2 regions of the Streptomyces sp. NBC_00414 genome follow, and region 1 is predicted to be linked to the other one. Evidence: predicted binding sites of a transcription regulator. Region 1 holds the regulator's gene; the other holds the start of a gene.
What was found. The regulator HrcA, encoded in region 1, represses chaperone genes, less so after heat shock. The targets are predictions, from matches to a motif close to TTNGCACTCNGNNNNNCNGAGTGCNAA.
Positions count from the first base shown of each region.

Region 2: the regulator HrcA is predicted to act here: its motif matches at 11,195-11,221, upstream of groES (co-chaperone GroES).

Region 1 is NZ_CP107935.1:6,844,108-6,859,048, reverse strand. Features, by position in the region: gene OHS59_RS29810 (adenosine deaminase) at 1-669, opposite strand, end outside; gene OHS59_RS29805 (ribonuclease Z) at 690-1,595, opposite strand; gene OHS59_RS29800 (histidine triad nucleotide-binding protein) at 1,617-1,970, opposite strand; gene OHS59_RS29795 (S41 family peptidase) at 2,172-5,417, opposite strand; gene OHS59_RS29790 (hypothetical protein) at 5,497-6,024, opposite strand; gene OHS59_RS29785 (16S rRNA (uracil(1498)-N(3))-methyltransferase) at 6,316-7,059, opposite strand; gene OHS59_RS29780 (nitronate monooxygenase) at 7,056-8,141, opposite strand; gene dnaJ (molecular chaperone DnaJ) at 8,251-9,390, opposite strand; gene hrcA (heat-inducible transcriptional repressor HrcA) at 9,391-10,407, opposite strand; gene OHS59_RS29765 (MBL fold metallo-hydrolase) at 10,655-11,425, shown strand; gene OHS59_RS29760 (DUF3097 domain-containing protein) at 11,485-12,288, shown strand; gene hemW (radical SAM family heme chaperone HemW) at 12,541-13,773, opposite strand; gene OHS59_RS29750 (ATP-binding SpoIIE family protein phosphatase) at 13,829-14,941, opposite strand, start outside.
Region 2 is NZ_CP107935.1:4,272,890-4,287,830, forward strand. Features, by position in the region: gene OHS59_RS18285 (nucleotide sugar dehydrogenase) at 1-811, shown strand, start outside; gene OHS59_RS18290 (GuaB3 family IMP dehydrogenase-related protein) at 883-2,007, opposite strand; gene guaB (IMP dehydrogenase) at 2,146-3,651, opposite strand; gene OHS59_RS18300 (sigma-70 family RNA polymerase sigma factor) at 3,932-4,519, opposite strand; gene OHS59_RS18305 (response regulator transcription factor) at 4,791-5,402, opposite strand; gene OHS59_RS18310 (WhiB family transcriptional regulator) at 5,783-6,106, shown strand; gene OHS59_RS18315 (LysR family transcriptional regulator) at 6,250-7,164, opposite strand; gene OHS59_RS18320 (MOSC domain-containing protein) at 7,244-7,921, shown strand; gene OHS59_RS18325 (SDR family NAD(P)-dependent oxidoreductase) at 8,032-8,805, shown strand; gene groL (chaperonin GroEL) at 9,000-10,625, opposite strand; gene groES (co-chaperone GroES) at 10,742-11,050, opposite strand; gene OHS59_RS18340 (polysaccharide deacetylase family protein) at 11,499-12,260, opposite strand; gene OHS59_RS18345 (polysaccharide deacetylase family protein) at 12,305-13,276, opposite strand; gene OHS59_RS18350 (class I SAM-dependent methyltransferase) at 13,367-14,566, shown strand; gene OHS59_RS18355 (dipeptidase) at 14,577-14,941, opposite strand, start outside.

The DNA.
Region 1 (14,941 bases):
GTCCTCCATGCAGCGCAGCCCGTGGTCGATCCGCTCGGCCCCGAGCACGTCGAGGGCCTCGGTGATGTACGCGGGCGGCCCCTCCTCGCCCGCGTGCGCGACCCGTCGCAGGCCGAGCGCGGCGGCGGCCTCGTACACCTCGCGGAACTTGGCCGGCGGGTGGCCGACCTCGGCGGAGTCGAGCCCGACGCCGACGATCGGGCCGCGCGGTGCCAGGTACGGCTTCGCGGCCTCCAGGGTCTCCATCGCGGACCCGGCGGACTCGTCCCGCAGAAAACACATGATCAGCTGGGTGGAGATGCCATGCACGGCCTCGCTCCGGTCGAGCGCCCGCCCGAGCCCCTCCACCACGGTGCCGATCCCGACGCCTCGTGCGATGTGCGCCTGCGGGTCGAAGAAGATCTCCGCGTGCCGCACGCCCTGGGCGGCGGCGCGCGCGAGGTACGCGTCGGCGAGATCCGCGAAGTCGTCCTCGGTCCGCAGCACGGCCATGAGCCCGTAGTACAGGTTCAGGAACGACTGCAGGTCGGCGAACTCGTAGGCCTTGCGAAGCTCCTCCGTATCCGCGTACGGCAGCGCGACCCCGTTGCGGGCGGCCAGGGCGAAAGCCAGCTCGGGCTCCAGCGTGCCTTCGATATGCAGGTGCAGTTCAGCTTTGGGGAGGGGCATCGAAGCATGGTACGGGTGTTTCACCGACGCTTCGGAACCGGCACCCTCAGCAGATCGTGCGCCACGGTCAGCTCCCCCTCGAACCCGGCGGCCCGGGCCTGCCGCTCGAACTCCTCGGGCTCGGAGTACCGCTGGCTGAAGTGCGTGAGCACCAGATGCCGTACGCCCGCGTCCCGCGCCACGGCCGCCGCCTGCCCCGCGGTGAGGTGCCCGTGATCCACGGCGAGCCGCACGTCCTCGTCCAGGAACGTCGACTCGATGACGAGCATGTCGCAGCCCTCGGCGAGCGCGTACACCCCGTCGCACAGCCGGGTGTCCATGACGAACGCGAACCGCTGCCCGCGCCGCACCTCGCTGACGTCGTCGAGCAGGACGTCCCCGAGGACCCCCTCCCGCTGGATCCGCCCCACGTCCGCGCCCTTGATCCCGTGCGCGGCGAGCCGGTCGCTCAGCATCCGCCGCCCGTCGGGCTCGACGATCCGGTAGCCGTACGACTCGACGGGATGGGAGAGCTTCCGCGCCTCCAGCGTGTACGCCGCCGAGGTGGCGAGCACCCCGTCGGAGTCCACCGGGGCCTCGGTGAGCGCGACCGTCTCGCGGTAGGCGGTCGCGTACCGCAGCCGGTCGAAGAACTTCTGCCCGGAGCGCGGGTAGTGCGCGCTGATCCCGTGCGGCACCCGGTCGAGGTTGATCCGCTGGATCACCCCGGCCAGGCCCAGCGAGTGGTCGCCGTGGAAGTGCGTGACACAGATGCGGTTCAGGTCGTGCGCGGCCACCCCGGCACGCAGCATCTGCCGCTGCGTGCCCTCGCCGGGATCGAAGAGGATGCCCTCGCCGTCCCAGCGCAGCAGGTAGCCGTTGTGGTTGCGGTGCCGGGTGGGGACCTGGCTGGCGGTACCGAGGACCACCAATTCACGTACGGACACGTCGGGTTATCCGGTCTCTTCCTATCCGGGCGGCCACTGCAGACCGCGGCCGCCCAGCACATGGGCGTGCGCGTGGAAGACGGTCTGCCCCGCTCCGCTCCCGGTGTTGAAGACGGTGCGGTAGCTGTCGAGCTTCTCCTCGGCGGCGACCTCGCCGGCCTCGCGCACGACATCGGCGAGGATCGCCGGTTCGGCGGCGGCGAGGGAGGCGGCGTCCGGGTGGTGGACCTTGGGGATCACCAGGACATGGGTGGGTGCCTGCGGGTTGATGTCCCGGAAGGCGAGAGTCGTGTCGGTCTCACGGACGACGGTCGCCGGAATCTTTCCCGCGACGATCTTGCAGAACAGACAGTCGTCCTGCGGTTCCCCTGCCATGCGCGGCCTCCTCGCACTGATTGATCGATGCCCCGGAATGGTACCGAGACCCCCAAGAGGGTCACCTGCCCCGCAAGGGGCGCGGGGAACGGCGCAGTCTTTTGCCTTTCAGGGGCGCGGGGAACGGCGCAATCCTTTGCCTTTCAGGGGCGCGGGGAACGGCGCGAACAGCTCCCCGCACCCGCACCCGAAGAACGCCCCCTACGCCCCCGGCAAGACAGGCGCAGCCTTCGCCGGACCCTCCTCAAGCGCCTCCAGCGCAATACGAACAGCCTCGTCGAGCTGCACGTCCCGCCCGGCGGCGTAATCGTGAGGCGTCTGGACAACCTCGACGTCAGGGTCGACGCCGTGGTTCTCCACCCCCCACTCGTACCCCTCAAGCCAGAACGCGTACTTGGGCTGAGTCACGAGCGTCCCGTCGACCAGCCGATACCGGCTGTCGATCCCGACAACGCCGCCCCACGTACGTGTACCGACGACAGGCCCGATCCCAAGCGCCTTGATCGCCGCGTTCACGATGTCCCCGTCGGACCCCGAGAACTCGTTGGCGACGGCCACAACAGGCCCACGAGGCGCGTCCTCCGGATAACTCGTCGGCCGCATCCCCCGCGCGAGGTCCCACCCGACGATCCGCCGGGCGAGCTTCTCGATGACCAGCTGCGAGGTGTGCCCGCCACGGTTCTCACGGACGTCCACGACGAGGCCCTCCCGCGCCACCTCGATCCGCAGATCGCGGTGGATCTGCGCCCAGCCGGGCGCCTGCATGTCGGGCACGTGCAGATACCCGAGCCGTCCGCCGGACTTCTCGTGCACATAGGCACGCCGGTCGGCGACCCACGCGTGATACCGCAGCGGCTCCTCGTCGGACATCGGCACGACCACCGCGTGCCGCGGATCGCCGCCGCCCGCCGGTGAGACGGTCAGTTCCACCGGCTTGCCCGCCGTGCCGACGAGCAGCGGTCCGGGTCCGGCCACCGGGTCGACGGGCCGCCCGGAGACGGCCACGATCGCGTCCCCGGCGCGCACCGCGACACCGGGTGCGGCGAGCGGCGACTGCGCGTCGGGGTCGGAGGTCTCGGACGGCAGGATGCGGTCGATACGCCACAGCGGCGCCCCCTGCGGACCGTCCTCGTGGCGGGAGACGTCGGCGCCGAGCAGCCCCTGCCGCTCCCCGTGCCCGTACCCGCCGCGCGGCATGACGTACGCGTGCGAGGTGCCGAGTTCGCCCTGCACCTCCCAGAGGAGGTCGACCAGGTCGTCGTGGGTGCAGACCCGTCCGAGGACGGGCCGGTACCGGTCCAGTACGCCGTCCCAGTCGACGCCGCCCAGGTCGGGCCGCCAGAAGTTGTCCCGCATGAGGCGGCCGGTCTCGTCGTACATCTGGCGCCACTCGGCGGCCGGGTCGACGCTCTGGCGGATGCGCGACAGGTCGACGGTGATGTTGGTGTCGCTCTCGTCGTCGTTCGAGGCGCGCCGGTCGCTCGGTACGACCTTCAGTTTGCCGTCGGTCCACAGCAGGATCCGCTTGCCGTCGCCGGTGACCATGAAGCTGTCGGCGTCCGAGGCGAGGTGTTCGATGCGCTGCTGGGCGAGGTCGTAGCGCTCCAGGTCGGTCTTGGGGTCCGGGTCGTCCGGGGTGGCGCGGGAGGCGCCGAGCACACCCCGTACCGGGTGCCGCAGCCACAGCAGCCCGTCCTTGGCGGCCCGCAGCCCGGTGTAGCGGGCGGCCTCCACGGGGAACGGGACGATGCGGTCGCCCAGCCCGTCGAGGTCGATGCGGGTCGCCGGGGAGCCCTCGCTGTCGGGGGTCTCGTCCTTGTCGGGCGCCTCGAAGGGCCGCCCGTGCCGCTGCGGCCCGAAGGGCGAGGGGGTGGTGGCGGCGAGGGTGATGAGATGCGGCCGCGAACCGCCGACGAAGGCGAGGTCGAAGACGTGCTCGTCGTAGACGGGGTCGAAGGAGCGCGCGGACAGGAAGGCCAGGTGTTTCCCGTCGAGGGTGAACGCGGGCGCGTAGTCGCGGAATCGCAGGGGTGTCGCCTCGGTCACCGACAGGTCGGCGGTGTTGGCCAGCTTGAGCTGGCGCAGCGGGCGCGGGCCGGGATGCGACCAGGCCAGCCAGGCCGAGTCGGGTGAGAAGACGAGCCCGGTGACCTCGCCGTCCTCGCTGCGGTCGACCTCGCGGACCTCGCCGGTCTCGCGCTCGACGAGCAGCACGCGTCCGTCGTGCGAGGCGACGGCGGCCCGGCTGCCGTCGGGGGCCATCGCGAGTCCGAGGACGCGGCCGAGCTGTCCGGCGGCGAGCCTGCGCGGGGTGGCGCCGGGTGCCACGCCGGTCGCCGGGGCGAACTCCAGCGCGTCGTCGCCCTCCGCGTCGGTCGCCCACACCACGTGCTCCTCGCCGTCGGCGCGGAAGGTGCGGGGCAGCCTGGCCCGTACGCCCTGTTCGGCGGCGAGCGCGCGGGCGGGCCCGGAGCGGTGGGTGACCCAGTGGACGGCTCCGCGCACGGCGACCGCGCTGCCGCGTCCGGTGTGGTCGGGGGCGGCGGCGCCGAACCAGCGGGACGCGTTCACCGGATGCGGCTGCAGGTCGACGCGCTGTCCGCCGAGCCGGATGTCGAGCCGGCGCGGCTCGGCCCCGTCGAGGTCGTCGAGGATCCACAGCTCACCGGCGGACGCGTACACGACGCGGGTGCCGTCGGTGGAGGCGTGCCGGGCGTAGAAGCCCTCGATCCCGGTGTGCCGCCGCAGGTCCGATCCGTCGGCGAGGGAGGAGTACACGGCTCCCACGTCCTCGTGGTCGGAGAGAAAGACGACCCGCTCCCTCACCCACGACGGGTACTCCAGGTTCCCGTCCAGGTCGGCATGGAGCCGCACGAACTCCCCGGCCTCCCCCTCGCGGTCGATCCACAACTTGCCCGCGGTGCCGCCCCGGTAGCGCTTCCACCAGGCGGCCTCACGGCCCATGGGCGCGGACAGCAGGACGGTGCCGGGCCCGTACGCGACATCGCCGACCGGTCCGTACGGAAGGGTGGTCGCGGGTCCGCCGTCGAGCGGGACGGCCCTTGCCCAGCTGCGGCGCAGGCTCGCCTGCCCCTGCGTGCTGAGCGCGAGCACCTCCCCCTCCGGGGTCCAGCCGCGTACCTGGGTCTTCCAACTGCCCCAGTACGTCAGGCGTTTGGCGGGGCCTCCGTCGACGGGGGCGATGTGCACCTCGGGGGCGCCGTCGCGGGTCGAGGTCCAGGCGACGGTCGTGCCGTCCGGGGAGATCCGTGGATGGTTCACCGGGACGTTGTCGGCGCTGACCCGCCAGGCGCGGCCGCCGTCGAGCGGCGCGACCCAGACGTCGTCCTCGGCGGTGAAGGCGATCAACTCGCCGTGCAGGTGCGGATACCGGAGATACGCGGAAGTCGCGGCGGATGCGGATGCGGCGGATGCAGGCTGTGTCACCCGATCACCCTATGCAGCCGTCCCATCCGCGACCAGAGCTTTCGATCACTTCACAGGGCGGGCCGCTTCGTCGCATTGATCACTTTCCCGAGATGCAGGAGCAACTCGGATTCGGATACACGGTCTGCGTCCGGGTGACGGTGACGGTCGCCCCGGGCTGACCGGGCGGCTGAGTCGTCGGGTTGTTGACGGGTGGCGTACCGGCGGCCTGGCAGTTGCCGAGGACGTTCAGGCGGAACACTTCCCTGCCGCCGACGGTGGCGGTGAGGTCGCCCCGCACGCAGGTGCCGTCCACCTCCTGCGTCACCTTGCCCTTGATGCTGATGTCCTGCCCGTCCTTGGTCTCGCCCGTGCAGTCGACGGACGCCACGCTGTGCACGCTCGGCGAGGTGCCGGAGGGTGTGCCGTTGTCGCCGTACGAGGCGGTGCAGGTGAGCCACTGCACGTCGACGCCCCGCTTCTCCAGCTCGCTCGTGCCCTTCTGGTCGGTGGTGATCGCCACGGCGGCGGTGTTCAGGCCGTCGCCCGGCTCACACGCGACCAACGCGAACACGGCCGCGACGGCGGTCAGGCCGATCGCCGGGCCTCGGTGTCGAATACGCCTCATTGCCCCCATGCACGGCAGCGTGCCACCGGTCGCCCGCGCGCGGTAGACCCCATGCGGCCACGCTCCCCCTCCGGGGGCTCCGCCCCCGAACCCCCTTTGTCCTCAAACGCCGGACGGGCTAAGAGATGTCCGCCCGTCCGCGACGTATTCAGCCCGTCCGGCGTTTGAGGACGAGCGCGCAGCGCGATATGGGGGCGAGGGGGCGCAGCCCCCATGCAGTGACGATGGGGGTCCCCCCGGTCGAGCGAAGCCGAGACTGGGGGAGGGTAAGGGCGGCGGGGGCGAGAAACGCTAGGACCAGCGCCCCGTCCGCCCCAGCAGCAGCGCAACCGCCGCCGTCCCCGCGGTGGACGTACGCAACACACTCCGCCCCAGCCGGCACACCTTCGCCCCCGCCTCGGTGAACATCGACAACTCCTCGGGCGAGACGCCGCCCTCGGGCCCGACGACCAGCACGATCTCCCCCTCGGAAGGGAGTTCGACCGTGGCGAGCGGCAACCCCGGGTACAGCCGGTCCTCATGCAGCACCGCCGCGAACTCCGCTTTGGCGAGAAACGCGGCAACCTGCTTGGTCGTCATCGCGTCCGCGACCTCCGCGAACCGCACGCGCCGCGACTGCTTGCCGGCCTCACGGGCGGTGGAACGCCATTTCCCGAGCGCCTTCAGACCGCGCTCGCCCTTCCACTGCGTGACGCAGCGGGACGCCGCCCAGGGCACGATCCCGTCGACACCGGTCTCCGACATGGTCTCGACGGCGAGTTCACCCCGGTCCCCCTTGGGCAGCGCCTGTACGACGGTGATACGGGGCAGGGGCGCGGACTCCTCGTGGACCTGGAGGTCCGTGACGACGAGCCGGTCCTTGCCCTCGGCCGCCTTGACGACGCCCTCGGCCCAGCGCCCGAGCCCGTCGGTGAGGACGACGTCCTCACCGGACCGCAGCCGCTTCACGGACACCGCGTGCCGCCCCTCGGGTCCGTCGAGCACGAACTCGGGCCCGCCGGGCACCGCGTCCACCACGAACACCGGAGCGGTCATCGGCCGGTGCCCCCGCCCTGCTGGGAAGACAACGCTGTCCTGGCGGCGGCGAGTTCGGCGGCCAGCACCTCCACGAGCTGTCCCGCGGGCAGCTCGCGAGCGAGCCGGTGGCCCTGTCCCGCCCACAGCGCCATGCCCTGCGCGTCCCCCGCCTTGGCGGCGGCCTTGCGCAGTCCGGAGGTGAGGTGGTGGACCTCGGGATAGGCGGCGGGCGCGTACGGGCCGTGTTCGCGCATGAAGCGGTTCATCAGCCCTCGCGCGGGCCGCCCGGAGAACGCCCGCGTCAGCTGCGTACGGACGAAGAGGGGGTTGGTCAGTGCCTGCTTGTGCAGGGCGTTGGCGCCGGACTCGGGGGTGGCGAGGAAGGCCGTGCCCAGCTGGGCGGCGCTCGCGCCGGCGGCGAGGGCGGCGGCGATCTGGCTCCCGCGCATGATGCCGCCGGCCGCGACGATGGGGATCTGCACGGTCTCGCGGACCTGCGCGATGAGTGAGAGCAGTCCGATGCCCGAGCCGTCGGTCTCCGGGTTGTCGCGGTGGGTGCCCTGGTGGCCGCCGGCCTCGACGCCCTGCACGATCACCGCGTCGGCGCCCGCCCACTGCACGGCCTGCGCCTCCTCGGCGGTGGTCGCCGTGACCAGGGTCAGCGTGCCGGCCCGGCTCAGCGAGTCGAGGACCTCGCGCGAGGGGCAGCCGAAGTGGAAGGAGACGACCGGCACCGGGTTGTCGAGGAGGACGGCGAGTTTGTTCTCGTAGCTGTCGTCGCGTCCGCTGTCGGGGTCGCCCAGCTCGGTCTCGTACCAGGAGGACTCACCGGCGAGCTGGTGGGCGTACACCTCGACGGCCGACCGGTCGGCGTACTCGGGCTGCGGCATGAACAGGTTCACGCCGAACGGCCTGCCGGTGGCCCCGCGCAGCTGCTTGATGTCCTGGTACATGCCGTCTGTTGTCTTGTACCCGGCGGCGAGGAAGCCGAGCCCCCCGGCCTCGGACACGGCCGCGGCGAGCTGCGGCACCGAGACGCCGCCGGCCATCGGGGCCTGCACGATCGGGAGGGGGAAAAGATCGGTCAGCGCGGAGGACATGACGGCATGTTGTCACGTCCTCCGTACAAGTCCGAATCCGGCCGTCCGCCGGGCATAAGCCACAGGAATCATCCTGCGCCGAGCCCGGCGGTCACCGCTCGCGCGCGGCTCAGGTACGGCCGTTGAACGCGTCCTTCAGCCGGGAGAACAATCCCTGCTGACCGGGCTGGAACTGCCCGGTGGGCCGCTCCTCGCCCCGCATCTGGGCCAGCTCCCGCAGGACCCGCTCCATCTCGGGGTCGAGTTTCGTCGGCGTCATGACCTCGACGTGCACGATGAGGTCGCCGCGTCCACCGCCCCGCAGATGCGTGATGCCGCGCCCGTGCTTGGGAATCGACTGCCCGGACTGCGTCCCCGGACGGATGTCGACCTCTTCGAGCCCGTCGAGCGTCTCCAGCGGGACCTTGGTGCCCAGTGCCGCCGCGGTCATCGGGATGGTGACCGTGCAGTGCAGATCGTCGCCGCGCCGCTGGAACATGTTGTGCGGCAGCTCGTGGATCTCCACGTACAGGTCACCGGCGGGGCCGCCACCGGGGCCGACCTCGCCCTCGCCCGCGAGCTGGATCCGCGTGCCGTTGTCGACACCGGCGGGGATCTTCACCGTCAGGGTCCGGCGCGAGCGCACCCGTCCGTCGCCCGCGCACTCGGGGCACGGTGTCGGGACGACCGTCCCGAAGCCCTGGCACTGCGGACACGGCCGGGAGGTCATGACCTGGCCCAGGAAGGACCGCGTGACCTGCGACACCTCACCGCGACCGCGACACATGTCACAGGTCTGCGCGGAGGTGCCGGGCGCCGCGCCCTCACCGCTGCACGTGGTGCAGACGACGGCCGTGTCGACCTGGATGTCCTTCGTGGTGCCGAAGGCCGCCTCGTCGAGCTCTATCTCCAGCCGGATCATCGCGTCCTGGCCGCGCCGCGTGCGCGACCGCGGGCCACGCTGCGACGCCGTCCCGAAGAACGCGTCCATGATGTCCGAGAAGTTCCCGAAGCCGCCGGCTCCGAAGCCGCCCGCGCCACCGCCGCCCGCCTGCGACAGCGGGTCACCGCCGAGGTCGTAGACCTGCTTCTTCTGCGGGTCCGACAACACCTCGTACGCGGCGTTGATCTCCTTGAAGCGCTCTTGCGTCTTCGGATCGGGATTGACGTCCGGGTGCAGCTCGCGGGCGAGCCTCCGGAATGCCTTCTTGATCTCGTCCTGGGACGCGTCGCGGCGCACGCCGAGTACGGCGTAGTAGTCCGTGGCCACTTACGACTCCGCCAGGATCTGTCCTACGTACCGTGCCACCGCTCGTACCGCTCCCATCGTTCCGGGGTAATCCATGCGCGTCGGTCCGACCACGCCGAGTTTGGCGACTGCTTCGCCGCCCGAACCGTAGCCGACCGAGACCACAGAAGTGGAGTTGAGTCCCTCATGGGCGTTCTCGTGACCGATCCGTACGGCCATGCCCGAATCGTTGACCTCACCGAGGAGTTTGAGGAGCACGACCTGCTCCTCCAACGCTTCGAGCACCGGACGGATGGTGAGGGGAAAATCATGTCCGAAGCGCGTCAGATTGGCGGTGCCGCCGATCATCAGCCGCTCCTCGGTCTCCTCGACAAGAGTCTCCAGGAGGGTGGAGAGCACGGTCGCGACCGTCCCCCGGTCCTCCGACTCGAAGGCGTCGGGGAGATCCTGCACCAGTTGCGGGACATCCGCGAAACGGCGCCCCGTGATCCGGCTGTTGAGCCGCGCGCGTAGATCTGCCACGGAGACCTCCCCGAAGGGGGCCGGACAGTCCACCATGCGCTGTTCGACGCGTCCCGTGTCCGTGATCAGTACGAGCATGACGCGGGCCGGAGCCAGCGCCAGGAGCTCCACATGACGCACGGTCGAGCGGGTCAGCGACGGGTACTGGACGACTGCCACCTGCCGGGTGAGCTGTGCGAGGAGCCGCACGGTCCGCCCCACGACGTCGTCGAGGTCGACGGCGCCGTCCAGGAAGTGGTGGATGGCCCGCCGCTCGGGCGCGGTCATCGGCTTGACGCCCGCGAGCTTGTCGACGAACAGGCGGTAGCCCTTGTCCGTGGGGATGCGGCCGGCGCTGGTGTGCGGCTGCGCGATGTACCCCTCGTCCTCGAGAACCGCCATGTCGTTACGGACGGTCGCCGGTGACACACCCAGCCGATGGCGCTCCGTGAGCGCCTTCGAGCCGACCGGCTCCTCCGTGCCCACGTAGTCCTGGACGATGGCGCGCAGCACTTCGAGCCTGCGTTCACTGAGCATCGCGCACACCTCCCGTGGTCTTCCGCGCGGTCATCGGTCGTCATCAGTCGTCTTCGGTGGCCTCGCCTGGCACTCAGCGCGCGCGAGTGCCAGCATCCCCGCGCCAAGTGTACGGCCGGTAGGTACGGGCCGGGCAAGGGCGGGCCTGCGATGTCGTGACGCGGAGCACATCGAACACGGCAACCTGTACGAGGGTGTCCCGCTCTGTCGGGAACATGCAGCCGCCGTACGCCGCTAGCGTCGGCTCATGAAGGTGACTTGGGAAGAGGCCGGGCTCGGCGAGTCCGGCTGGGAGGAGCTGTCCCCGTACGCGGGGCGGTGCCGGCTTCCGGTCTGGGACTGCACGGCCGGGCTGGTGGCGGGCGAGGACGCGGCGCTCATGATCGACGCCGGATCGAGCGTGCGGGAGGGCGCGTGGCTGCGCACGCGGGCGCGCCGGGCGCTCGGGGGCGGACGGTCGCTCGGCGGCGGGCGGGTCACCCACCTCGCGCTCACGCATCCGCACTTCGACCATGTCTTCGGGGCGGCGGCGTTCGCGGGGGTCGAGGTGTTCGGCGCGGCGGGCGCCGAGCGGGTGCTCGCCGACGAACGGGAGGAACTGTTCGCGGACGCCGTGCGCAACGGCGCCGATCCGGAGGAGGCGGCCGAGGCGGCGGACCTGCTGGTCCGGCCCCGGCACCTGGTCACCGGCGAGCGGACGCTCGACCTGGGCGGCGGCCGGCGGGTCCTGCTGGCGAACGTGGGCCCCGGCCACACCGGTCACGACCTCGCGGTCCTGGTCAGCGGTTCCGGCTCCGGCTCCCCGGAGATCGTCTTCTGCGGCGACCTGGTCGAGGAGTCCGGCGAGCCCCAGGCCGGGCCCGACGCCGTGCCCTCCCATTGGCCCGCCGCGCTGGACCGTCTGCTGGCTCTCGGGGGCGAGGACGCGCTGTACGTGCCCGGGCACGGGGCGGTGGTGGACGCGGCGTTCGTGCGGGCCCAACGGGACGCGTTGGCCCGGCGTTTCGACGTACCGTGACCGCCGCTCCGGGGTGTCGGTGTACCTGACCCGGACCGCTTTCTCCTATCGTCATCCGAATGCGCCAGTACTCAGCGGATCTCACCCCTCCGTGGAAGAAGCCCAAGCCCGTGCCCGAGGTCGCGGCGGACCCGGGGCTCGTGGTCGAGGAGCCCGGCACCGGGTTCTGCGGTGCCGTGATCCGCTGCGAGGCGGGGACGGTCACGCTGGAGGACCGCTTCGGCAAGCACCGGGTGTTCCCGCTGGAACCGCGCGGCTTCCTGCTGGAGGGGCGCGTGGTGACCCTCGTACGCCCGTCTTCCGCTCCGGTACGCCCCACGCGCACGGCGTCGGGGTCGGTCGCCGTGCCCGGGGCGCGGGCCCGCGTGGCCCGGGCCGGGCGCATCTACGTCGAGGGCCGCCACGACGCCGAACTGGTGGAACGGGTGTGGGGCGACGACCTCCGCATCGAGGGGGTCGTCGTCGAGTACCTGGAGGGCATCGACGACCTGCCCGCCATCGTCGACGAGTTCGGTCCGGGGCCGGACGCGCGGCTGGGGGTGCTCGTGGACCACCTGGTCCCCGGCACGAAGGAGTCGCGTATCGCGGAGGCCGTGACGAGTGAGTACGCGCTGGTCGTGGGCCACCCGTACATCGACGTCTGGGAGGCCGTGAAGCCGGCGTCCGTGGGTATCCCTTCCTGGCCCCGGGTGCCGCGGGGGCAGGACTGGAAGACGGGCGTCTGCCGTTCTCTCGGCTGGCCGGAAAACACGGGCGCGGCGTGGCAGCGGATCCTCGACTCGGTCCGCTCCTACCGGGACCTGGAGCCGGAACTCCTGGGCCGGGTGGAAGAACTGATCGACTTCGTCACAACCCCGGAATGACCTTCTTTCCGCCCCCGCCGCCCCTACCCGTCACGTCACGTACTCGGGGGCGCCGCCCCCCGAACCCCCGGTCCTCAAACGCCGGACGGGCTGAAGGATGTCGCCGGACCGGCGGACATCCCTCAGTCCGTCCGCGAATCTTTTAGCCCGTCCGGCGTTTGAGGACGAGCGCGTCAGCGCGATACCGGGGGCGAGGGGGCGCAGCCCCCATGCGTGACGGGAACGGGTAGGGGCGGCGGGGGCGAAAAAAGGTCAGTCCACCAGGTCCCGCACAACCCCGTCCGCCAGCAACCGCCCCCGCAGGGTGAGCACAGCCCGCCCCTCCTCGTACGGCCCGGCCTGAAGCAGTCCATCGGCCACCCCCCGCGCAGCCGCCGCAAGCCCGTCGGCCCGCAGCAGCGACAACGGACACCCCTCCAGGAGCCGCAGCTCCAACAGGATCCGCTCCACCCGCCGGTCCTCGTCCGAGAGCAGCTCACGGCCCGCCCCGGGCGACCGCCCCGCCGCCAGCGCCCCCGCGTACGCCCCGGGATGCTTGACGTTCCACCACCGCACCCCGCCGACATGGCTGTGGGCGCCGGGCCCGGCACCCCACCAGTCGGCCCCGCGCCAGTACAGCTCGTTGTGGAGGCAACGGCCGGCCTCGGAGGTGGCCCAGTTGGAGACCTCGTACCAGGAGAAGCCCGCCTGCGACAGGCGATCCTCGGCCATCAGATAGCGGTCCGCGTGGACGTCGTCGTCGGTCATCGGGACCTCCCCGCGCCGGATGCGCCGCGCGAGCTGGGTCCCCTCCTCGACGATCAGCGCGTACGCGGACACATGGTCGGGACCGGCGCCGATCGCCGCGTCGAGCGAGGCCCGCCAGTCGTCGTCGCTCTCCCCCGGCGTGCCGTAGATGAGGTCGAGGTTCACATGGTCGAAGCCGGCCGCGCGGGCCTCGGCGACGCACGCCTCGGGCCGGCCGGGGGTGTGGGTGCGGTCGAGGATCCGCAGCACGTGCTTGCGGGCGCTCTGCATCCCGAAGGAGATCCGGTTGAAGCCGCCGGCCCTGAGCGTGGCCAGGTAGGCGGGGTCCACGGACTCCGGGTTCGCCTCCGTGGTGATCTCCGCGTCGTCCGCGAGCCCGAACTCGTCCCGGACGGCCGCCAGCATCCGTACGAGATCGTCGGCGGCCAGCAGGGTGGGCGTACCGCCGCCGACGAAGACCGTGCGGACGGGCCGCGGATCGTCGCCGAGGACCTTGCGGGCGAGGCGGACCTCGTCGACGAGGGTCTCGGCGTAGTTGTCGCGGGAGGCCAGCACGCCCCCCGAGCCGCGCAGCTCCGTCGCCGTGTACGTGTTGAAGTCGCAGTAGCCGCAGCGGGTCGCGCAGTACGGGACGTGGAGGTAGAACCCGAGCGGGCGGTCGGCCGCGCCGGCCAGGGCGTGCGCGGGCAGCGCCCCGTCGTCGGGGACGGGCTCGCCGTCGGGAAGTGCGGAAGGCATGTCTTCCATTGTCCCGTACGCACGGAAGTCCCCACTCCGCCCCGGGGGGGGACCCTCACTCCGCCTGCAGCACCAGCAGCGCCAGGTCGTCCTCCGGCGGTTTTCCGCCGAACTGGTGCACAAGGTGCCGGATCCGCTCGGCGATCAGCTCGGCGTCCAGCCCCGCGCAGCCGGTGAGTGCGGCGGCGAGGCCGTCCTCGTCGTCGAACTGCCGGTGTCCGTTGCGCCGCTCCGTCACGCCGTCCGTGACGCACAGGACGCTGTCGCCGGGCCGCAGCTCGAAGGTCCCGCAGTGGTAGCCGGCGTCCTCGAAGACGCCGAGGAGGGTCTGCGGCTGGGCCACCTCGCGGACCTCCCCCGAGGGCTTCAGGAGCAGCGGCAGCGGGTGTCCGGCGGAGGCCACGGTGCAGCGCACCCCGCCCTCGACGGGCACCAGCTCGCCGTAGAGGAGGGAGAGAAACCGGTTCTGCGGGCCCTCGTCGGCGAGTACCCGGCCGCCGTCCGCGACCAGGGCGCGGGCCGCCGCGTCCGCGGTCTCGGTGGCGTCGTCGAGGAGCAGCTGGTTGAGCCGGTCGAGGACGTCGGGCACCGCGTAGCCCTCGCGGGCCAGCAGTCGCAGCCAGGGCCGGGCGAGGCCGATGACGACGGCCGCCTCGGGCCCCTTGCCCTGGACGTCGCCGAGGGCGAAGCACCAGCGTCCGTCCCCGGCGGGGAAGAGGTCGTAGAAGTCGCCGCTCGGTCCGCCCTTGTCGCACGGCTCGTAGACGAGCGCGCTGCGCACCCCGGGGATCTCGGCGACGGCCCCGGGCAGCAGGCCGCGCTGCAGTACGCGGCTGATGGTGGCCTGGCGCGCGTACTGCCGGGCCGCTCCGATCGCGAGGGCGACCCGGCGGCTGAGGTCCTCGACGAGCCCGGTGATCTCGTCGGGGAAGTGGTCCTGTCCGGCCCGTCCGATGACGAGGGCGCCGAGCGGTCTGCCGCCGGCGATCAGCCGGAACGCGAGGGCCGATCCGCGCTCCGCCTTCGCCCCCAGCGCCTCGGCCGGCCAGGGCATCGGTACGGGCCCGGAGCGCGCGGACTCGGGCAGCTCGGGCGGGTCCTTCTCCAGGAAACGGCGCAGCTCCTCCATCCGGTTCTCGCTGCCGTGCCAGACGCGGGCGAGCCGCGG
Region 2 (14,941 bases), 2.6 Mb from region 1:
CGACTTCCACCTCGCGTACTCGCCCAGCCGGGTGGATCCGGGCAATCGCGACCACGGCCCCGCCAACACCCCGAAGGTCATCGGCGGGCTCACCCCCGCGTGCACCGAGTCGGCCGCCGCGTTCTACGGCCGGCTCACCGACAAGGTCGTACGCGCGCGTGGCACCCGCGAGGCGGAGACCGTGCAGCTCCTGGAGACCAACTACCGGCACGTCAACATCGCGCTGGTCAACGAGATGGCCGTCCTCTGCCACGACCTGGGCGTCGACCTGTGGGACGTCATCCGCTGCGCCGAGACCAAGCCGTTCGGCTTCCAGGCCTTCCGCCCCGGCCCCGGAGTGGGCGGCCACGCCGTCCCCCGCGACCTCGCGGGCCCGCGGACCCGCGCCCTGCGCATGGTCGAACTGGCCCAGCAGGTCAACGACCACATGCCCCGGTACGTCATCCAGCGCGCGGCCACGCTCCTCAACGAGCACGGCAAGTCGGCCCGCGGCGCGCGCGTGCTGCTCCTCGGCGTCACCTACAAGTCCGACCACGCCGACCAACAGGGCTCACCGGCCCAGGAGATCGCGACCCGGCTGATGGAACTGGGCGCCGCCGTCAGCTACCACGACCCGCATGTCCCGTCCTGGAGCATCCTGGACCGCCCGGTCCCCCGGGTGGACTCCCTCTACGAGGCGGCAGCCGACGCGGACCTGACGATCCTGCTCCAGCAGCACCGCACGTACGACCTGCAGGGCCTGTCGGTGAAGGCCCAGCTCCTCCTGGACACCCGGGGAGCCACCCCCACGGGGGCGGCGCACAGACTGTGAGGCACGCGAAGGGGCCCGGTCACCGAGTGACCGGGCCCCTTCGCGTTCGTCGGCTCAAGCCGAGCGCGGCGTCACCGCTTGTGCTGGGCGTCCGCCACCGTGACCTCGACCCGCTGGAACTCCTTGAGTTCGCTGTAGCCGGTCGTGGCCATCGCGCGGCGCAGGGCGCCGAAGAAGTTCATGGAGCCGTCGGGCGTGTGCGAGGGGCCGAGGAGGACCTCCTCGATCGTGCCGACGGTGCCGAGGTCGACCTTCTTGCCACGCGGCAGCTCGTCGTTGACGGCCTCCATGCCCCAGTGGTGGCCCCGGCCGGGCGCGTCCGTCGCGCGGGCGAGCGGGGAGCCCATCATCACCGAGTCGGCGCCGCAGGCGATCGCCTTGGGCAGGTCGCCGGACCAGCCGACACCGCCGTCCGCGATCACGTGCACGTACCGGCCGCCGGACTCGTCCATGTAGTCACGGCGGGCCGCGGCCACGTCGGCGACGGCGGTGGCCATCGGGACCTGGATGCCCAGGACGTTGCGCGTGGTGTGCGCGGCGCCGCCGCCGAAGCCCACCAGGACACCGGCCGCGCCGGTGCGCATCAGGTGCAGGGCCGCCGTGTACGTGGCGCAGCCGCCGACGATGACCGGGACGTCCAGCTCGTAGATGAACTGCTTCAGGTTCAGCGGCTCGGAGGCACCGGAGACGTGCTCCGCCGAGACCGTCGTACCGCGGATGACGAAGATGTCGACGCCCGCGTCCACGACGGCCTTGGAGAACTGGGCGGTGCGCTGCGGGGAGAGCGCCGCCGCGGTGACCACGCCCGAGTCGCGCACCTCCTTGATGCGCATCCCGATCAGCTCCTCCTTGATCGGAGCCGCGTAGATCTCCTGGAGCCGACGGGTGGCGGTCTCCGCGTCCAGCTCCACGATCTCGTCGAGGAGGGACTGCGGGTCCTCGTGCCGCGTCCACAGGCCTTCGAGGTTGAGGACGCCCAGACCGCCCAGCTCCCCGATGCGGATGGCGGTCGCCGGAGAGACCACCGAGTCCATGGGAGCCGCCAGGAACGGCAGCTCGAAGCGGTAGGCGTCGATCTGCCAGGCGATCGAGACCTCCTTCGGGTCGCGCGTACGGCGGCTCGGGACGACGGCGATGTCGTCGAAGGCATACGCCCGGCGGCCGCGCTTGCCGCGCCCGATCTCGATCTCAGTCACGTGTGTGGCCTTTCCCTCTTCGGTTCTGCGCGTTCCAGTATCCCCGACGCATACGACGAGGGCGGTCCCGGAGCCTCCGGGACCGCCCTCGGGTGAGTTCCACGCACGCGTGGACCCTCTTTACGACTGCTGGTACGACTACTGGCCGCGGCTGTAGTTCGGTGCCTCGACGGTCATCTGGATGTCGTGCGGGTGGCTCTCCTTGAGGCCCGCCGACGTGATCCGCACGAAACGGCCCTTGGTCTCCATCTCGTCGATGGAGGCGGCGCCGACATAGCCCATCGTCTGGCGCAGCCCGCCGACGAGCTGGTGCAGCACGTTGCCCAGCGGGCCGCGGTAGGGCACCTGGCCCTCGATGCCCTCGGGCACGAGCTTGTCGTCGGAGGCCACCTCGGCCTGGAAGTAGCGGTCCTTCGAGTACGACTTGCCCTGGCCGCGGGACTGCATGGCCCCGAGCGAGCCCATGCCGCGGTACGACTTGAACTGCTTGCCGTTGATGAAGAGCAGCTCGCCGGGCGACTCCTCGCAGCCGGCGAGGAGGCTGCCGAGCATCACCGTGTCGGCGCCGGCGGCCAGCGCCTTGCCGATGTCTCCGGAGTACTGCAGACCGCCGTCCCCGATCACCGGGACACCGGCGGCGCGGGCCGCGAGGGCCGCTTCGTAGATGGCGGTGACCTGCGGTACGCCGATACCGGCGACGACGCGGGTCGTACAGATCGAGCCGGGGCCCACGCCCACCTTGACGCCGTCGACACCGGCGTCGATCAGCGCCTGGGCGCCGTCGCGGGTGGCCACGTTGCCGCCGATGACGTCGACGCCGACGCTCGACTTGATCTTCGCCATCCAGTTGAGGGCGTTGCTGTTGTGCCCGTGCGAGGTGTCGACGATCAGGAAGTCCACCCCGGCCTCGGCGAGCGCCTGGGCCCGCTCAAGGGCTTCGGGGCTGGCGCCCACGGCGGCGCCGACGAGGAGGCGGCCCTCGGCGTCCTTCGCGGCGTTCGGGTACTTCTCGGCCTTGACGAAGTCCTTGACCGTGATGAGGCCCTTGAGGATGCCCGCGTCGTCGACCAGCGGAAGCTTCTCGATCTTGTGGCGGCGCAGCAGCTCCATGGCGTCGTTCCCGGAGATGCCGACCTTGCCGGTGACCAGCGGCATCGGGGTCATGACCTCGCGCACCTGACGGGAGCGGTCGGTCTCGAAGGCCATGTCGCGGTTGGTGACGATGCCGAGCAGCTTGCCGTTGCCGTCGGTGACGGGGACACCGCTGATGCGGAACTTGGCGCACAGCGCGTCGGCCTCGCCCAGCGTCGCGTCCGGGTGCACCGTGATCGGGTCGGTGACCATGCCGGACTCGGAGCGCTTCACGAGGTCGACCTGGTTGACCTGGTCCTCGATGGAGAGGTTCCGGTGCAGTACGCCGACGCCGCCCTGACGGGCCATGGCGATCGCCATCCGGGACTCGGTGACCTTGTCCATCGCCGCGGAGAGCAGCGGGATGTTCACGCGCACGTTGCGGGAGATGCGGGACGAGGTGTCGACCGCGTTGGGCAGCACTTCCGATGCGCCCGGCAGCAGCAGCACGTCGTCGTAGGTCAGCCCGAGCGTCGCGAATTTCTCGGGCACTCCGTCGACGTTTGCAGTCATGACACCTTCCCCAAATGGCCTTGATCGGTGCGGATGTCCATGCTAACGGGAAGCATGGCCGTCTCATTCCACGGTTGCGGATGCCCCTGGGCCTCGTGGATTCGTACGGGCCGGGCGGCTGCCCCGTTCATCGGGCGCCGCGCCCATCCAGGAGCCGGATCCAGGACGGGCGCCGTCCCGCACCGCGGCTCCGCGCCCCGCCCTGACGGCAGCAAGAATTTGCCGTACCGATGCGTACCGATGACGAAGGCGCGCACCGACGGCAGGGGAAAGGGATCTCCTACTGCTCGGCCAACGCCCTGAGGCGGCTGAGCGCCCGGTGCTGGGCGACCCGGACCGCGCCGGGTGACATTCCCAACATCTGTCCGGTCTCCTCGGCCGTGAGGCCCACCGCGATCCTCAGCAGGAGCAGTTCGCGCTGGTTCTCGGGGAGGTTGGCCATCAGCTTCTTCGCCCACTCGGCGTCGCTGCTGAGGAGCGCGCGCTCCTCGGGGCCGAGCGAGTCGTCCGGCCGCTCGGGCATCTCGTCCGACGGCACGGCCGTCGAACCGGGATGACGCATCGCGGCCCGCTGCAGGTCGGCCACCTTGTGACCGGCGATGGCGAAGACGAAGGCCTCGAAGGGGCGCCCGGTGTCCTTGTAGCGCGGCAACGCGAGCAGCACCGCTACGCAGACCTCCTGCGCCAGGTCCTCCACGAAGTGCCGCGCGTCACCCGGAAGCCGGGACAGACGCGTACGGCAGTAGCGGATGGCGAGCGGGTGGACATGGGCGAGGAGATCGTGTGTGGCCTGCTCGTCGCCCTCGACCGCGCGATGAACGAGCGCACCAATCACCCCATGGGCATTAGCCGCCTCGTCGTCACGCATCGGTCCATGGTGCCTTGGCGTCGTTCGATCCGTGGCACCGCGTCCGTAGTTGTGCACCGAAGCGTTATGAGCAGGTGCGCCGGAACTCATCTCCTGCGCCCTCCCCTCCCGCTCGACCGACCTGTTCCCGAGGAACTCCACACCTCAAGGATGCGGCATCCGCCGGGAAACGGGGATCGGGTACCCGAACGGCCCCGTTCGACCCCCTGTCGGGCCCGGCCCCGCCCGCCTTTCGGCAGGCGGGGACATCCGTACCCGCGCGGCGGCTCACCTAGCGGACCAGGCCCCATCGGAATCCGAGCGCCACCGCGTGCGCGCGGTCCGAGGCGCCGAGTTTCTTGAAGAGCCGACGCGCGTGCGTCTTGACCGTGTCCTCGGAGAGGAACAGCTCACGGCCGATCTCCGCGTTCGACCGGCCGTGGCTCATGCCCTCCAGGACCTGGATCTCACGCGCGGTGAGCGTCGGCGCCGCGCCCATCTCGGCCGACCGCAGTCTGCGCGGCGCGAGCCGCCAGGTCGGGTCGGCGAGGGCCTGGGTGACGGTCGCGCGCAGCTCCGCGCGGGAGGCGTCCTTGTGGAGATAGCCGCGGGCACCGGCGGCGACCGCGAGGGCGACACCGTCCAGGTCCTCGGCGACGGTGAGCATGATGATGCGCGCACCGGGGTCGGCGGACAGCAGCCGCCGGACCGTCTCCACGCCGCCCAGACCGGGCATGCGTACGTCCATCAGAATCAGGTCCGAACGGTCGGCACCCCAACGGCGGAGGACTTCCTCGCCGTTGGCCGCCGTGGTCACGCGCTCTACACCGGGCACGGTCGCCACCGCGCGGCGGAGCGCCTCTCGGGCAAGCGGGGAGTCGTCGCAGACGAGGACGGATGTCATGGCCGTCCTCCGCAGCTGATGCGCGTCACCTTGGGCCTCCAGGCTGGTACGAAATCGTCACCTGTGCGGTCGACCGTCTCGGACGCTTGCCCGAGCGTTTGTTCCTTCAACCGCCTCGCACACTCAACGACGGTCACTCGAAAGAGTTACGGGGCCGTGAACCACCTTCGGCACTCTACGTGAGGGCACGGACACGGTGCAGACACCCGCGACAGACCCTCAAGGTTTCATCACAAGCAATGCCCCATTTAGCCGCTTTTCTTCCCATTTCCTGGTGTCTGAGGCTAGATTCGCAATGAGTCATATTTTCATCTCCTTAGATCGTAGATGTACGGTGATGGCCACGTAACCGACCAAAACGGCTACAAGGGGACAAAGCAATGGCAGATTTCTCCCGCCTTCCCGGTCCCAACGCGGATCTGTGGGACTGGCAGCTCCTCGCGGCGTGCCGCGGGGTCGACAGCTCGCTCTTCTTCCACCCCGAGGGCGAGCGTGGTGCGGCACGGAGCGCTCGTGAGAACTCGGCCAAAGAGGTCTGCATGAGGTGCCCCGTGCGGGCGGAGTGCGCGGCGCACGCGCTGGCGGTGCGCGAGCCCTACGGCGTGTGGGGCGGCCTTACCGAGGACGAGCGCGAGGAACTCATGGGACGGGCGCGCAACCGCCTGGTCTCCGCGTCGAGCGGGGGCAACCCGTCACACCACTGAAGGAACGTTTCTCCGCGCGGACTCACGCGCAGGCACGCATGTCGACGCGCGGACCGACGCGCATACCGGCACGCACGCGCGTGCACCCGCTTTCCGTCCCCCACCGCATACCTCCCGCCCCGTAGGCACGGCCGACACCGTCCTCAGCGGGCCGCGGCCCTGGCCAGCTGGTCCAGCGTGGCCGCCACGGCGGGCACCTGGGCCAGATCCGGCAGCGTGAGCGCGACGATCTCCCGCCGCAACGCGGGCTCCACCGTCACCGTGCGTGCACCCTTGGGGCGTACGGACTCGATGGCCAGCTCCGGCAGGACCGCGACCCCGAGGCCGGCTCCGACCAGACCGACCACCGCCGGATAGTCGTCGGTCGCGAAGTCGATGCGCGGTGTGAAGCCCGCCCTCTCGCAGACCTCGATCAACTGCGCCCGGCAGCGGGGGCAGCCGGCGATCCACGGCTCGTCGGCCAGATCGCCGATGGCGACCGCACCCGCCCGGGCCAGCCGGTGTCCTTCGGGGACCAGACCGACGAGCCGGTCCGTGAGCAGCGGCCGGATCACCAGGTCGTCCCACTCGTCCGGGCCCGCCGCGCCCCCCACTTTGGCCGCCCCCTCGTAACGGAAGGCGAGGGTCACGTCGCAGTCGCCCTCGCGGAGCATCTCCACGGAACGCGGCGGCTCGGCCTCCTCAAGGGAGACCCGGGTGCCGGGGTGCGCGGCGCGCAGGGCGGCCAGCGCGGTGGGTACGAGCGTGGAGCTTCCGCTGGGGAACGAGACCAGCCGCACCCGGCCCGCGCGCAGGCCCGCGATGGCGGCGACCTCCTCCTCCGCGGCGGTCAGGCCGGCGATGATGCCCGCGGCGTGCCGGACGAGGGCCTCGCCGGCCTGGGTCAGACGCATCTCGCGGCCCGTGCGGATGAGGAGCGGCGTACCGACGGACGCTTCCAGGGCCTTCATCTGCTGACTGACGGCGGGCTGGGTGCAGCCCAGTTCGCGCCCCGCCGCCGAAAAGGAGCCGGTGGCGGAGACGGCGCGCAGAACGCGCAGATGGCGGGCCTCGATCACCCTTCGAGCATAAGCGAATCTTGGATACGGCGACGAATATCGCGTCGACGCTTTGGATCGCATCGCCTAGCGTGCCGTCATGAAGCTTCTTTCTCTGAATCTGGGCCGGCCCAAGGCCGTCGACTACACGGATCAGGCCGAGGGGGTGACCGGGATCGACAAGCGGCCGGTGGACGGGCCGGTGCGGGTGTCCGCGCCCGGCCCCAAGGGCGTCGGCGGGAGCGGTCTCGCCGGGGACGCCGTGTGCGAGCTGCGGCACCACGGCGGCGACGACCAGGCCGTGTACGCCTTCGCCCGTGAGGACCTCGACGACTGGGCGCGCGAGCTGGGCCGCCCCCTGGCCGACGGGACCTTCGGGGAGAACCTCACGACGGAGGGGATCGACGTGTCCGGGGCGCGGATCGGGGAGCGCTGGCGCGTCGGCTCCGAGGTCGTACTCGAAATCACGTCCGGGCGGATCCCCTGCCTCACCTTCCAGGGCCACCTGGGCGAGAAGGGCTGGGTCAGGCGGTTCACACAGAAGGGGGTCTCCGGCGCGTATCTGCGGGTGATCGAACCCGGTGAGATACGGGCGGGCGATCCGATCGAGATCGTGCACCGGCCGGACCACGAGGTGACGGTCGCCCTCCAGTTCCGCGCGGTCACGGTCGAACGGACGCTGCTGCCACAGGTGTTGGCGGCGGGCGACGCCCTGCACCCGGAGACACGGGACAAGGCGCGGGCGTACGTGGAGAAGTACGGCGGCGGCAAGGCGTGAACGGGGCCCCGGCGGAGCGGTTCGCGGTGGTGCGGGAAGCGCGGTGCGCGCGGGCTGTTTCGGGCCGCACGCGGCTCGGACAGCATGCGACGGGTCACTAACCTTGGGCCATGACAACGGCTCTGATTACGGGATCGACAGCGGGCATCGGCGCCGCCTTCGCACGGCGGCTGGCCGCCGACGGGCACAACCTCGTGCTGGTGGCGCGCGACACCGAACGGCTCGGCGAGCAGGCGACGGAACTGCACGACCGGCACGGCATCGAGGCGGAGGTGCTGACGGCGGATCTGGCGACGGACGAGGGCATCGAGTCGGTGGCCGCCCGCGTCTCGGACGGCAAGAACTCCGTCGATCTGCTCGTCAACAACGCGGGCTTCGGCAACAAGGGCCTCTATCTGGACGTCCCCATGGCGGACGAGCTGAAGATGCTCAAGGTGCACTGCGAGGCGGTCCTCCGGCTGACGTCCGCGGCGGCCGAGTCCATGCGGGAGCGCGGGCGCGGCGGTGTCGTCAACGTGGCGTCGACGGCCGCGTTCCTGCCGCGCGGCACGTACGGGGCGTCGAAGGCGTGGGTCGTGCAGTTCACGCAGGGCGTGGCGAAGGACCTGGCGGGCAGCGGGGTGCGGCTGATGGCGCTGTGCCCCGGGTTCGTACGGACCGAGTTCCACGAGCGGGCCGGGATGGGCACGGACAACATCCCCAACTGGATGTGGCTGGACGCCGACAAGGTGGTCGCGGCCGCGCTGGCCGACCTGGCGCGAGGCAGGTCGTTGTCCATTCCGGACCCGCGCTACAAGGCCCTGATGGGCGTGGCGAAGGTGACCCCGCGGAGCCTGCTCAGCGGAATCAGCTCGAAGACGGGCCGTAAGTACGGCCCCAAGTGACCCCGTTGCTGCCGTTAGGCACCGACAACGCGAAGGCCCGGTCCCCCGCCGAAACGGGAGACCGGGCCTTCGTCTGCGCCTGCCGTGCCCCTTCAGGGGCGCGGGGCTGCGTCCTTGTGCGGCTGCGCCGCGTGGGCGCGACCAGCCCTCACCGGACCCGCGGCCGAGAACCGACCGCGCTTCCAGTGAAGCGACTAGTGGGAGTGCCCGTGGCCGCCGTGGCCCGCGTCGGCCTCTTCCTCGGCCGGCTTCTCGACGACCAGGGTCTCGGTCGTGAGGAGCAGCGAGGCGATGGAGGCGGCGTTCTCCAGGGCGGAACGGGTGACCTTGACCGGGTCGATGACGCCGGCCTTGACCAGGTCGCCGTACTCGCCGGTCGCGGCGTTGAAGCCCTGGCCCTTGTCGAGCTCGGCGACCTTGGAGGTGATGACGTAACCCTCCAGGCCGGCGTTCTCGGCGATCCAGCGCAGCGGCTCGACGGCGGCCTTGCGGACGACGGCGACACCGGTCGCCTCGTCGCCGGTCTTGCCGAGGTTGCCGTCGAGGACCTTCACGGCGTGGACGAGCGCGGAGCCACCACCGGAGACGATGCCCTCCTCGACCGCGGCGCGGGTCGCGGAGATGGCGTCCTCCAGACGGTGCTTCTTCTCCTTCAGCTCCACCTCCGTGGCGGCGCCGACCTTGATCACGCACACGCCGCCGGCCAGCTTCGCGAGGCGCTCCTGGAGCTTCTCGCGGTCCCAGTCGGAGTCCGTGGACTCGATCTCGGCCTTGATCTGGTTGACACGGCCGGCCACGTCGGCGCTGTTGCCGCCGCCGTCGACGATGGTCGTGTCGTCCTTGGTGACGGTCACGCGGCGGGCGGTGCCCAGCACGTCCAGGCCGACCTGGTCGAGCTTGAGGCCGACCTCCTCGGCGATGACCGTGGCGCCGGTGAGCGTGGCGATGTCACCGAGCATGGCCTTGCGGCGGTCACCGAAGCCGGGCGCCTTGACGGCCACCGCGTTGAACGTGCCGCGGATCTTGTTCACGACCAGGGTCGACAGGGCTTCGCCCTCGACGTCCTCGGCGATGATCAGCAGCGGCTTCGACGCGTTGGTCTGGATGACCTTCTCAAGGAGGGGCAGCAGGTCCTGGATCGAGGAGACCTTGCCCTGGTGGATCAGGATGTAAGGCTCGTCGAGGACGGCCTCCATACGCTCCTGGTCGGACACCATGTAGGGCGAGAGGTAACCCTTGTCGAAGGCCATGCCCTCGGTGAAGTCCAGCTCCAGACCGAAGGTGTTGGACTCCTCGACGGTGATGACACCGTCCTTGCCGACCTTGTCCATCGCCTCGGCGATGAGCTCGCCGACCTGGCTGTCCTGCGCGGACAGACCGGCGACGGCCGCGATGTCGGACTTCTCGTCGATGGGGCGCGCGGTCGCGAGGAGCTCCTCGGAGACCGCGGCGACGGCCGCGTCGATGCCCTTCTTGAGGAGGGCGGGGGACGCGCCGGCGGCGACGTTCTTCAGGCCCTCGCGCACCAGAGCCTGGGCCAGCACGGTGGCGGTGGTCGTACCGTCACCCGCGATGTCGTTGGTCTTGGTCGCCACCTCCTTCACCAGCTGGGCGCCGAGGTTCTCGTACGGGTCGTCGAGCTCGACCTCGCGGGCGATCGTGACACCGTCGTTGGTGATGGTGGGGGCGCCGAACTTCTTGTCGATGACGACGTTGCGGCCCTTGGGGCCGATCGTCACCTTGACCGTGTCGGCAAGCTTGTTGACGCCGCGCTCAAGGGCACGACGGGCGTCCTCGTCGAACTTCAGGATCTTCGCCATGGAGCTGATTCAGTCCTCTCGAAAAAACGAACAACGCCCCCAGCACCCGGCTTTTCAGTACTCGTGTGCAGTACTCGCGGGGGCCAGGGGCGCAGTTCAAAGCAAACCTGGGTGAATTACTTCTCGATGATCGCGAGCACGTCGCGGGCCGAGAGGACGAGGTACTCCTCGTTGTTGTACTTCACTTCGGTGCCGCCGTACTTGCTGTAAAGCACGATGTCGCCGGTCTTCACGTCGAGCGGAAGACGCTCGCCGTTCTCGAAGCGGCCCGGACCGACGGCCAGGACGACGCCCTCCTGGGGCTTCTCCTTCGCGGTGTCCGGAATGACCAGGCCAGAGGCGGTGGTCTGCTCGGCTTCGAGCGGCTGGACCACAATGCGGTCCTCAAGCGGCTTGATGGCAACCTTGGAGCTGGTGGTCGTCACGATCCGACCTCCCCCTTCGGAGATCTCACGGGGTTAACTGTCTGAGGTGGCGACCAGGTGGATCCGTCGTCGCGGGTGCCGGACCTGCCCGTCGCTATTGGCACTCTCCTGTGGTGAGTGCCAGAGCCGAGACTATGACTGCGATTAGCACTCGGTCAAGCGGAGTGCCAGTTGCCTCCGGCGGTCGGGCGTATGTGGGCGGGTCAAACGGGGGTGAACGCGCCCCTGGGGCTGCGCCCCGGACCCCCCTGTCCTCAAGCGCCGGACGGGCTGGAGCGTTTTCGCGTGGGCGTTCGATGGGGCGGGCCCGAACGATTGCGCAGTTCCCCGCGCCCCCAGGTGCCTGGGGGCGCGGGGAACTGCGCAACGGGGGCGAGGGGGCGCAGCCCCCATGCGTGGACGGGAACGGGTAGGGGCGGGCGGGGGCGAGGAAACCCCTAGGGATCCCCTACAGGTAGTCCTCAAGCCGAGCCACAGTGAAGCCCTGCTTCTGGATCCGGTTCAGGATTTTGGTGGTCGCCGCCGTCAACGTGACGCCACTCACGCCCTCCGGGCAGTACAGGATGTCCCCCGCCCGCAACCGCTCCGCCTCCCGCGAAAGAACAACCGCGGCGATCCCACAGTCCGCCGCCGCCCGCAGCGTGTCGTCGTTGTAGTCGCCGTAGGGCGGCCGGAACAGCCGCGGCCGGATCCCGAAGCGCTCCTTGAGCTTCTCCTGCTGACCGCAGATCTCGGCCCGCTGCCCCGCGTACGGCAGACCGGGCAGGTACGGATGGTCGAGCGTGTGGTTCTGCACACTCGCGCCGACCGCGCGCAGCCGCCCGAAGTGGGCGTACCCCGGCCCGACGACGCTGTCCGTGAGGAACACGCTGACCGGCAGCCGAAGCTCCCGCACCATGTCGACGAACCGAGGGTCCTTCTCGGCACCGTCGTCGAAGGTCAGGAAGACGACCTTGTCGCGGGTCGGGACACGGTCCACGACGGGCGGCAGACCGGGCCCCGCGGCCCGTACGGCGGGCCGGGGGACGGACGGGGCAGGCGGGACCGGCGCCGCGGCGAGCGGGGCACGCAGCCCCCAGCGGCGGTACGCGTCCACAGGGGGCGCGTGTGTGCGTACCTTCTGCGCGGCCTTCTTGCCCAGTCTCTCGATCGGGTCGACGGACTGGGCGCAGCCTGCGAGACAGCCGGAGAGGCAGAGCGCGGCGGTCACCACCGCGGCGGTGGTCCCCCGCCGCCTCGCGGCCCCCCACCGCCTCACAGGTAGTCCTCCAGGCGTGCCACCGCGTACCCCTTGTCGGTGATCAGCTTCAGGAAGCGGCGGATCATGTCGGGCATCGTGCCCTCCCAGTCCTCCTTGCCGCGGAAATGGCTGAGAACGATGTCTCCGGGGCGCAGGTCGCGGTCCCACTCCCGGTAGTCCCAGCGGTCGACGAAGACCTCCTCGTTCCAGAGGGGGGCCGCCTTGATGCCGCAGGCCCCGGCCGCGCGCAGGGTGTCCTCGTTGTAGTTGCCGAAGGGCGGGCGGAAGAGCGTCGGACGCTTTCCGTACCGCTTCTCGATCACGTCCTGCATGCCGCAGATCTCGCGCTTCTGCGCGGCGTACGACAGGCCCGGCATGTAGCGGTGGTGGAGGGTGTGGTTGTTCAGCGACACCCCCGCGGCCTGCATCTTCTTGAAGTATCCGTAGTCCTCCTTGACCAGGTAGTCACTGAGGAACGCGGTGTAAGGGATCTTCAGCTCGCTCATCATCCGCAGGAACGCCGGGTCCTTCTCGGCGCCGTCGTCGATGGTGAGGAAGACGACCTTGTCCTTGGTGGGGATCGTCGTGAAGACGGGCGGGAGTCCTTCGTGGTCCTCCACCTCGAAGCCCTCGCGGGTGTCGATGTGCGGCTTCTTCGCGGGGGCGGGGGGTGCGGGCAGGGGGGTCTTGGCCAGGCCCCATCTCTTCACCGCGGCGGCGTGGGCGCGCTGCTCCTGGCGGAGTTCGGCTTTGGCCTGTTGGCCTGCGGCCGGCTTGATGACTTCGGGCGTGGGTTTCCCGTCCCCACAGCCCGCGGCCAGTGCGCCGGCCGTCAGCAGGACGAGCGCAGCGCGTGCCGGGCGGGACGGGCGGGCGACGACCTGCGGGCCGGTGGGGGCTGGTCGCGCAGTTCCCCGCGCCCCTGAAGGGGCACCCGTCCGATCCCTGTTCGCACCGCCACTGTCGGATTGTCGTACAAGTCGCATGGGGCCGGATACTCCCAGGTCACAACCCCTTTCCCGGCCCGACACCGCCGTCGCGCGCGTGCCGTCCACCGACTGGCCCACAATGGGGCGGTGAACGACCTCGATCCACTGGCCTCCTTCGCCGCTCTGCTCACGTCCGAGGGACGTGCCCTTCTCCACGAGGTGCGCGGTACCGAACCGGCCCAGGAGCTGGCCGTGGCGACGCGGCTGCGGCGCGATCACCCCGTCGGGCTCGTGTCCGCCGTGCTCGGCCAGGCGCGGCTGCGGCAGCGGGCCGTCGCGAAGTTCGGCGCGGCGGACGCGGCGCGGATGTTCTTCACGCCGAACGGGGTCGAGCAGTCGACCCGGGCGAGCGTCGCCGCGTACCGTGCCGCGCGCTTCCAGGCGCTCGGGGTGCGGTCCGTGGCCGACCTGTGCTGCGGCATCGGCGGTGACGCGATCGCGCTCGCCCGCGCCGGGATCCGGGTCCTCGCCGTCGACCGGGACCCGCTGACTGCGGCCGTGGCCCGGGCGAACGCCGAGGCGCTCGGACTGGAGGGGCTGATCGAGGTCCGCGAGGCGGATGTCACCGAGGTCGACACCGCCGGGTACGACGCCGTGTTCGTGGATCCGGGACGCCGGGGCGGGCGGGGGCGGATCTTCGACCCCGAGGGCTACTCACCACCCCTGTCGTGGGCCGTCCAGGCCGCCCGCAAGGCGCCTCTCGCCGCGCTGAAGATCGCCCCGGGCATCCCCCACGAGGCCGTCCCCGCCGAGGCCGGGGCCGAGTGGATCTCGGACTCCGGGGACGTGAAGGAGGCCGTGCTGTGGTTCGGCACCGGGGAGGCGAGCTCCGTCCGCGCGACCCTGCTGCCCGGAGCGCGCACCCTCCTGGGCCGCGGACTGCCCGACCCCCAGGTGCGGCCCGTGGGCCGTTTCCTGTACGAGCCCGACGGCGCCGTCATCCGCGCGCATCTGGTCGCCGAGGCCGCCGAGGAGCTGGACGGCGGAGGGCTGGTCGACGAGACGATCGCCTACATCACCGCGGACTCCGCCACGGCCACCCCGTACGCCACCGCCTACGAGATCACCGATCAGCTCCCCTTCGGCGTCAAGAAGCTGAAGACGCTGCTGCGGGAGCGCGAGGTGGGCATCCTGACCGTGAAGAAGCGCGGATCGGCGGTCGAGCCGGAGGAGTTGCGGCGCAAGGTGAAGCCGCGGGGGCCGCACTCCGCGACCGTGTTCCTGACGCGGGTGCAGGGCGCCCCCACCATGCTCCTGGGGCACCCCGTCACCGCATCCGGCGCCTGACACCCGGCAGCTAGCCGTCCAACTGCTCCAGGGTCGCGTTCGACGGGCCCCTGCGGGACTGCTCGTCGCGCGCCACGTCCTCCGCCGCGGCCAGCACCCGTACCGAGTTCTGCCAGGTCAGCTTGGCGAGGTCCGGCTTCGACCAGCCGCGGTCCAGGAGCTCCGCGATCAGGTTCGGGTAGCCGGAGACGTCGTTCAGACCCTCGGGGGTGAACGGCGTGCCGTCGTAGTCGCCGCCGATGCCGAGGTGGTCGACGCCCGCCACCTCACGCATGTGGTCGAGGTGGTCGGCGACCGTCGAGACGGTCGCGACGGGCCGGGGGTGGGTCTCCTCGAACGCGCGGTGGACCTTCATCCCGTCGGCCGTCGTGTCGA